Regions from separate parts of the Micromonospora sp. RL09-050-HVF-A genome, predicted to be linked through region 1. Evidence: riboswitches for the same ligand, from Rfam matches in the RefSeq annotation. Region 1 holds a riboswitch; the other holds the start of a gene.

Region 1 (4,403 bases):
GTGAGGTCGCCGTCGGTCCACAGGGCATCGGTGGCGCGGCGTAGCAGTTCGGTGGGGTGGGTGGATGTGGTGGGTGTCCTCACGGGTCACACCTCTCAATGAACCGAGTCAATGGGGTGATTGAGGTGAGTCTCGCATCGGTTTGGTTGGTGGCGTCAACTGCGTTCGCGGCCGGGAATCCGACATTGGGGGGTTTTGCGTGGCTGGGTGTCTGTTGATTGCACCGAGGTTGTGGTCGGATTGCTCGGAGGTGTTGCGGGGGCGCGGTGCGGGCAGGGTTCGGTGGAGGTGAGGGGTGACGGTGCGGGACGATTTCCGGCTGGTGGCCGATGCGGTGGCGGCTGATATCCGGTCCGGGCGGATGCGGCCGGGGCAGCGGCTGCTGCCCCAGCGGGAGTTCGCCCGGCGTCACGGGATGGCGGTGTCGACGGCGGCCCGGGTCTATCAGGAGCTCGCGCGGCGGGGTCTGGTGGCCGGGGCGGTGGGTCGGGGCACGTTCGTGGTGGATTTCTCGGTGCGGTCGGGGGACGCGGACCTGGTCGATCTGGAGGCCAACTTTCCGGTGTTGCCGGGGCAGTCGTCGATGGTGGCGCGGGCGTTGGGGCGGGTGTTGGCACCGGCGGGCCTGGAGGCGGCGATGCATCCGGTGCCGGTGACCGGGTCGCGGGAGTCGCGGCGGGTCGGTGCGTCCTTCCTGTCCCGGCCGGGGTGGGTGGTGGACTCTGAGCGGTTGTTGTTCACCGGTAGTGGGCGGCAGGCGATCGCGGCGGCCATGGTGGCGTTGGTGGCGCCGGGGCAGCGGCTCGGGGTGGAGGAGTTGACGTATCCGGTGGTGAAGACGATCGCGGCGCGGCACGGTGTGACGTTGGTGCCGATCGGTATGGATGGGGAGGGGTTGAGTGCGTCGGCGTTGGAGCAGGCGCATCGTCGGGCGCCGCTCGCGGCGGTCTACCTTCAGCCCACGTTGCACAACCCGTTGGGGGTGACGATGTCGGCGGCGCGGCGCATCGAGTTGGGTGGGCGGCTCGCGCGGTTGGGTCTGGTCGCGATCGAGGATCGGATCAATTCGTTTCTGCACGACGAGGAGTTGCCGTTGGCCGCGCATGCTCCGGAGCAGACGATCCTGGTGGACAGTTTGTCCAAGCGGGTGGGTGCGGGGCTCAATCTGGGGTTGCTGGTGTGTCCGGCGGGGTTGGCCGGGCGGGTCGCGGCGGCGGTGCGTTCCGGTACGTGGGGGGTGCCGGGTGTGGCGTTGGCGTGTGCGACGGCGGTGTTGGCTGATGGTACGGCGCAGCGGATCGTGCGGCTCAAGCAGCAGGACGCGCGGTTGCGGCAGGCGGTGGTGGCGGAGGTGCTGGCCGGGTTCGACGTGCGTGCTGATCCTCGGTCGTACCACGTGTGGTGGCGGTTGCCGGGTGGGTGGTCGACGGGGGCGTTCGTGTCGGCTGCGGCCCGGCAGCGGGTGGTGATCAGTCCGGCGGCCGACTATGCGGTGGTGGGGGTGCCGGTGCCGGATGCGGTGCGGTTGTCGACGTCGTCGCCGGATGTGGAGACGTTGCGGGGCAGTGTGGCGTTGCTGGCGGCGATTGCGCGGGGGGCGCCGGAGGAGGTGGGTGCGGCGTACTGAGGGGGCCGGAACGGGGTGGCACGGGGTGGAACGCCGTTAGGGGTGTCCGTGCTGGTGTCCTGATTCGGAGGAGACATGTCCCGTGTTCACAGAGTGCTCTGCCTGCTGGTGGCGGTGGTCCTCGCCGGGTTGACCGGTGCGGTGCCGGCGTCGGCCGGGTCGGGTGTGTCAGCGGTCCCGGTGTCGGCGGGGTCGGGTGTGTCAGCGGTCCCGGTGTCGGCGGGGTCGGGTGTGTTGGCGACGCCGCCGAGTGCGGTCGTCGACTGGGAGGGCCTGCCGACGTGGAGTGGTGGGTACGGCCCGATGCGTAACCAGAGCAATGGTCTCAAGGCGCTGCGGTACGCGGAGCGCGACTACGGCATCAATCTGAACTGGACCGACTGGCCGAATTCGCGGTGGGAGGTGTACGGGGAGGGTCTGCCGACGAACGCGCCGATCACGAACACCACGAAGGTGGCGTTGCGGGTTCCGGGCGGGGGTTACCTGCGGTGGGGTGCGCAGAGCTGGGGCATCGACCTGGTCTGGTCGGCCACTGCGGTCTACGAGTGGAACGTGATCACCACGGCGGGTGGTCAGGCGTTGTTCAATCGCAGCCGTAACGACTATGTGGTGTATGGCAGCCGGCCGTGGGGGGTCAACCTGATCTGGTCGGGTGATGCGATGGTCACGCCGCCGGATTCGGGGGCGACGGGGGTGCGGACGTTGTTGACGTACAACTGTCACAACGACCGGCGGCCGCTGCGCATCTGGATCAACGACATGGACGCCGGGGGTGTCTGGACGGATCTGGGTCTGTTGGGTTCGCAGTGGAGTGGCAGCAGCTGTCCGGTGGGTTCGCCGTTCAACTACTCGCCGACGGTGGCCAATCACCGGATCCAGGTGGTGGCGGTGGACTACAGCGCCCCGGGGTGTGCGAACGATCCGGTCATCGGGTCGTGTCGTCGGTCGATGGTCGGCATCATCAGCAATCCGGCTGGTGGGGTCGCGCAGATCACGGTCTCGTAGCAGGTCGGTCAGTGGGGCCCGGTCGTCGTGTGGCGGCCGGGCCCGGCGCGTGTGGGGTGGCGGGGCCCGGTGGGCGGTGGGGTGTGGCATGGTGGGGGTGGATGCGACTGGCGGCACGGGGATGGGTCAACCATCGGGGAGCTCGTCGCGGAGGTCGACCGCCTGGGCCTTCGTGGTCGAGGTGCGCCATGTCTGTTTCCTCTTGCCCCTCCCCCACGTCTGGTACGGCCCGGTTGTTGCCGGGTGGGCCGGTGGCGGAGCGGATTCTCGCCGAGGTCGCCGAGGGGGTGGCGGCGTTGCGGGCGGTCGGGGTGGTGCCGTCGTTGGCGACGGTGCTGGTCGGTGACGACGACGCGAGTGTCGGGTATATCCGGATCAAGTCCCGGCAGGCGGCGGAGTTGGGTTTCGCGTCGCCGCATGTGCGGTTGCCGGGGTCGGCGACGCAGGCGGATCTGCATCGGGTGTTGCGGGATCTCAACGACGATGCCGGGGTGCATGCGGTGTTGGTGCAGCATCCGGTTCCGGGGCATCTGGATTACGACCGGGCGTTGGAGGTGTTGGATCCGGATTCCGACGTGGACGGGATGCATCCGGTGAACATGGGCCGGTTGGCGTTGGGGTTGCCGGGGCCGTTGCCGTGTACGCCGGCGGGGATCGAGGCGTTGTTGGCGTTCCACGGGGTGCCGGTGGCGGGGCGGGAGGTGGTGGTGCTGGGTCGGGGTGCGACGTTGGGTCGTCCGTTGGCGATGTTGTTGGCGCAGAAGCGGCCGACGGCGAATGCGGCGGTGACGGTGGTGCACACGGGGGTGGCGGACTGGCCGCGGTACACGCGGCGGGCGGAGATTCTGGTGGCGGCGGTGGGGTGCCGGGGATCGTGCGGCCGGAGCATGTGCGTCCGGGTGCGGTGGTGGTGGGTGGTGGGGTGCGGTATGCGGGTCGCCGGTTGTTGCCGGATGTGGACGAGGCGTGTGCGCGGGTGGCGGGGGCGATCACGCCTCGGGTGGGTGGGGTGGGTCCGACGACGGTGGCGATGCTGTTCCGTAATGCGTTGCGGGCGGCGCAGCGGGCTGCGGGTCGGGGGTGACCGGTGGTGGGTCAGCCGAGGTCGACGACGAGGGGGCGGTGGTCGGAGATGGTGGAGCGTGGGTTGTCGGTGGCGGTGACGGGGGGTAGGAGGTGCCGGTCGTGGGGGTCGGCGAGGATGTGGTCGAGTTGCACGCGGGGTGCGGTGGCGGGGTAGGTGGGGCGGCGGGCCAGGGGTTGCCAGCCGGTGAGGAGGCGGGCGGGGCCGGCGGGGAGGTTGAGGTCGCCGAGGAGGATGCGGGGGGCGGGTAGGGCGCGTAGGGCGCGGACGGCGCGGCGGAGTTGGTGGGCGTTCCAGCCGGGGACGAAGGACAGGTGGGTGGCGGCGACGGTGAGGGGGCCGTGGGGGGTGTCGAGGACGGCGGCGAGGACGACGCGGGGTTCGTCGCGCAGGAGGATGAGGCCGCCGCCGGGGCCGGGGACGTAGATGGGTGAGCGGACGGGTGCGGGGTTGAGGCGGGTGACGTGCCAGCTGCGGACCCGGTGGCGGCTGATCAGGCCGATGCCGTAGCAGGGTTCGCCGTGGCCGTCGTCGTCGTGGCGTAGGGGGCGGAAGTGTTCGCCGGGGGTGCCGACGACGGCGGCGGCGAAGCGGTGTTCGGGGCGTCGAGGGCCTGGGCGGCGAGGGTGGTGAGGTCGTGGTGGCCGCTGCGGGACTGGTCGCGGTCGACTTCCTGGAGGGCGAGGA
Region 2 (4,403 bases), 250 kb from region 1:
CTTCCCTCGGTCGCCGAGCCCGAAGAGGATTGTGCCGTCCGCGATCCACGGTCGACGTCCGGTGCCTGACGGGGGCCACCGGCCGGCAGCAGCAGGGAGGGGCGGCATGCGCGTCACGGTCATCAGCGGCGGCACCGACGGCATGGGCCGGGCGACGCTCGAAGCCCGGATCCGCCGTGGCGACGAGGTCGTCGCCATCGGCAGCAACCCGGCGAAGGGGCAGGCCGTGCGGGCGCTCTCCGGCCGGGTGCACTTCCTCCGGGCGGATCTGCGCTCGGTGGCGGAGACCCGCAGGGTCGTCGACACCATCAGGCGACGGTGGCCGAAGGTGGACGCCCTGGCACTGTTCGCCAACCGGCCGGTACCCCGGCGGGTGGTCACCGACGAGGGCCTGGAGCAGACCTTCGCGCTCTACTACCTGAGCCGTTACCTGCTCAGTCACGGTCTACGCGACCAACTGGACGCCGCCGAACAGCCGGTGATCGTCAACGTCGCGGGGGTCGGCATCACCCGGGGATCGATCCACTGGGACGACCTCCAGCTCACCCGGAAGTACGGCATGGTCGACGCACAGTTGCAGGCCGGCCGGGCGAACGACCTGCTCGGGGTGGACTTCGCGGCGCGGTCCGGCTCGCGGGCACGGTATGTGCTCTACCACCCCGGCTTCACCCGCAGCGGCGACCTGTCCACCATGCCGGCGGCGATCCGTGGGGTGATCCGGGCGGCGTCGGTCGTCGCAAGGCCGGTCGGGAAGTCGATCCGCCCCGTCGTGGCGTGGATCGACAACCCACCGTCGGATGCCCTGACCGCCAACGACCGGGGCAGACCCGTTCCGCTGTCGACCACGACGCTCGACCCGGCCGCCGCCCGCCGCCTCGGCACGATGACCGACTCGCTGGTCACCCGCCTCGACGCCGGCTGAGCCGGTGGTTCACCAGAGGGTCACCGGTGCGCCCGTCGGCGCGGGCAGGATCTGCCGTACCCGGCCGGGGGCCACACTGCGCTGCCGCCACTCCCGGGGATAACCCACCGAGACCTCCTCGAACCGCACCCCGTCCTTCCAGGTGGTACGCGGAATGTGCAGGTGCCCGTAGACCACCGTGGTGGCGGCGAACCGGCGGTGCCAGTCGGCGGTGGCCTCCGTCCCGCACCACTGGGCAAAGATCGGATAGCGCAGCACCTCGGTCGGGTGGCGGTCCAACGGCCAGTGGTTGACCAGCACGGTGGGCAGCTCCGGGTCCCGGGCCGCCAACCGGCGGGCGGTCTCCTCCAGCCGGGCCGCACACCACTCCTGCCGGCTCGGATACGGGTCGGGATGCAGCAGGAACTCGTCGGTGCAGACGATCCCCGTCCGGTACGCCTCGGCCAGCGCGGCCTCCCGGGTGTCGAACCCCGGCGGTCGCCAGCTGTAGTCGTAGAGCAGGAACAGCGGGGCGACCAGCGCCGGACCGCCCGGCCCCCGCCACACCCGGTAGTCGTCCTCCGGGGTGACCACACCCAACTCCCGGCACCGTCGCACCAGCAGGTCGTAGCGGTCCACCCCGCGCAGGGTCACCGGGTCGGCCGGCGGGGTCCACAGCTCGTGGTTGCCGGGTGCCCAGATGACGGTGTCGAAGCGTTCGGCGAGCGTGCCGAGCGCCCACTCGATGTCGGCCACGGTGTCCGCCACGTCACCGGCGACGATCAGCCAGTCCCGTGGCGAGGTGGGCCGCAGCGCCTCGACCAGGGCACGATTCTCCGCGTACCCGATGTGCAGATCGCTGATCGCGACCAGACTGCCCTCGGTGTCCTCCCCCAGCATCCGCCGATCGTACGCAGCCGACCGCCCGGCGTGGGGCCACCGCAACGGCCACCGCAACGGCGGTGGCCGGCCGACCGAGCCGGTACCGGGGCACCGGAGCTCCGCACGATCGGAGAACCCGGCCGGCTGCCCGGCACCGGCAGGTACGCACGGGCAGCCCGAACGGCACCCGGTAGGATCATCGGTGGGCCGTGACTGGCGCGTGGGGATGGAGCACCATCGGGAAGCGGCCCCGTCATGAGGACGCACGCCGAGCGCCTGGGCCTTCCGCACGTCACCTGGAGGTCGCATGTCGCGCAACGCCGAATCCACCGCTTTCCTCAGCGCGCTCGAGGTGATCCGGGCGGTCGAACCCCGGGTGGCCGACGCGATCGGCGCGGAGCTGACCGACCAGCGTGAGTCGCTGAAGCTGATCGCCAGCGAGAACTACGCCTCCCCGGCGACCCTGCTCACCATGGGCAACTGGTTCAGCGACAAGTACGCCGAGGGCACCGTCGGCCGTCGCTTCTACGCCGGCTGCCAGAACGTCGACACCGTCGAAGCGCTCGCCGCCGAACACGCCAAGGCGCTGTTCGGGGCCTCCCACGCCTACGTGCAGCCGCACTCCGGCATCGACGCCAACCTGGTCGCCTTCTGGGCGATCCTGGCCGACCGGGTCGAGTCCCCCGCCCTCAAGAAGGCCCAGGTACGCCAGGTCAACGACCTGACCGAGGCGGACTGGTTCGCGCTGCGCCGCGAGCTGGGCAACCAGCGGATGCTGGGCATGTCGCTGGACGCCGGCGGGCACCTCACCCACGGTTTCCGACCCAACATCTCCGGCAAAATGTTCGACCAGCGCAGCTACGGCACCGACCCGGCCACCGGCCTGATCGACTATGACCGGGTCGCCGAGGCCGCCCGGGAGTTCAAGCCGCTGATCCTGGTCGCCGGCTACTCGGCGTACCCCCGGAAGGTGAACTTCCGGATCATGCGGGAGATCGCCGACTCGGTCGGGGCCACCTTCATGGTCGACATGGCGCACTTCGCCGGCCTGGTCGCCGGCAAGGTCTTCACCGGCGACTTCGACCCGGTGCCGCACGCGCACATCGTCACCACCACCACCCACAAGTCGCTGCGCGGGCCGCGCGGCGGCATGGTGCTCTGCGGCCCGGAGCTGGCCGACCAGGTCGACCGGGGCTGCCCGATGGTGCTCGGCGGTCCGCTGCCGCACGTGATGGCGGCCAAGGCGGTCGCGCTGGCCGAGGCACGCCGGCCCGACTTCGCCGACTACGCCCAGCGGATCGTCGACAACGCCCAGGCCCTCGCCGAAGGGCTGCTGCGCCGGGGCACCACCCTGGTCACCGGCGGCACCGACAACCACCTGGTGCTGCTCGACGTATCCGGCTACGGTCTCACCGGCCGGCAGGCCGAGCAGGCGCTGCTCGACTCGGGCATCGTGACCAACCGCAACGCCGTCCCGCAGGACCGCAACGGCGCCTGGTACACCTCCGGCATCCGGATCGGCACCCCGGCGCTGACCACCCGGGGTCTGGGCACCGCCGAGATGGACGTCACCGCCGAGCTGATCCACACCGTGCTCAGCCAGACCACGCCGGGCGCCAACGCCGACGGCACCCCGTCCAAGGCCAAGTACGTCCTCGACCCGGCGGTCGCCGACAAGATCAGCAAGCAGGCCACCGACCTCCTCGCCGCCCACCCCCTCTACCCCACCATCAACCTGGGCTGACTGTAAGCCCGGCCCGGCCCCGCCATTCCGGCACCCCGCCCCGCCCCGCTCCCTCCCGGTGATCAAGAGGTTTAGGTCACGAAAGCCCTCATCAGTGACCCAAACCTCTTGATCACCGACCCTCACCACCGTGCCGGCCCCACCACCGTGCCGACCCCGACCAGGGACAGCCGGAGGATGGGGTGAGGCCGGGTTGGGCTGCTGGGGTGATCAAGAGGTTTAGGTCAGGAAAGGTGGTTCTGGTGACCAAAACCTCTTGATCAACCGGGAGACCGGGGGCGGAGGCGGGGGCGGGGCGGGGGCGGGGCGGGGAGAGATCGGGGCGGGGACGGGCGGGCAGGGGTGGGGGTCAGGGGAGGGGGCGCTTGAGGTGGTAGCGGTGGACTTCGGTGCTGCCCTGGATGTTGTTGACGTCCTCGGCGGCGGAGACCAACTCCCAGCCCTCCCGACCGACCCGGTTGAGGTGGGCGATGGCGGTGTCGCCGTAGGCCGTGACGTCGGTGCGTGAGCCGTCCGGGCCGTACCAGACGAACGAGACGTGGAACTGGCGTCCCTGCCCCTGGTAGCGGCGGACCAACAGGGCGTACTCCCAAGCGATCATGCGTCCATTATGGCCACCGGCCCATCCGTCGCACAGCACGGGAGGTGGCGGTTCGATGACACGCGGTGCCGGTCGGCGCGGTGACCGGGTCGGCCGGAGCACGGCAACCGCGCGGTCAGCGGAGGCCGGTCAGTTCGTCGGTGATCAGGGCGGCCAACCGGTCCAGCCCGAGGTCGATCTGCTCCGGGGTGACGGCGCTGACCGACAGTCGCAGCGCGTCGACCGGGCGGCCGTCGTCGTAGAAGTGCGCCATCGGCGTCCAGAGCACACCGTAC

Evidence for each region. Region 1 has a riboswitch for ZMP and ZTP ahead of J7462_RS04425 (bifunctional 5,10-methylenetetrahydrofolate dehydrogenase/5,10-methenyltetrahydrofolate cyclohydrolase). Riboswitches for the same ligand answer to the same signal wherever they lie in the genome.
Region 2: it holds a riboswitch for ZMP and ZTP, as region 1 does, so the genes downstream of both, J7462_RS05600 (glycine hydroxymethyltransferase) here and J7462_RS04425 (bifunctional 5,10-methylenetetrahydrofolate dehydrogenase/5,10-methenyltetrahydrofolate cyclohydrolase) in region 1, are expected to answer to the same signal.

What each region holds. Positions count from the first base shown of each region.
Region 1 is NZ_JAGKQP010000002.1:943,356-947,758, forward strand. Features, by position in the region: gene J7462_RS04410 (hypothetical protein) at 1-83, opposite strand, end outside; gene J7462_RS04415 (PLP-dependent aminotransferase family protein) at 302-1,627, shown strand; gene J7462_RS04420 (hypothetical protein) at 1,703-2,632, shown strand; ZMP/ZTP riboswitch at 2,726-2,807, shown strand; partial or broken gene J7462_RS04425 (bifunctional 5,10-methylenetetrahydrofolate dehydrogenase/5,10-methenyltetrahydrofolate cyclohydrolase) at 2,821-3,716, shown strand; partial or broken gene J7462_RS04430 (endonuclease/exonuclease/phosphatase family protein) at 3,728-4,403, opposite strand, start outside.
Region 2 is NZ_JAGKQP010000002.1:1,194,714-1,199,116, forward strand. Features, by position in the region: gene J7462_RS05590 (SDR family NAD(P)-dependent oxidoreductase) at 107-922, shown strand; gene J7462_RS05595 (metallophosphoesterase) at 932-1,801, opposite strand; ZMP/ZTP riboswitch at 1,983-2,072, shown strand; gene J7462_RS05600 (glycine hydroxymethyltransferase) at 2,091-3,527, shown strand; gene J7462_RS05605 (hypothetical protein) at 3,877-4,128, opposite strand; gene J7462_RS05610 (PLP-dependent aminotransferase family protein) at 4,244-4,403, opposite strand, start outside.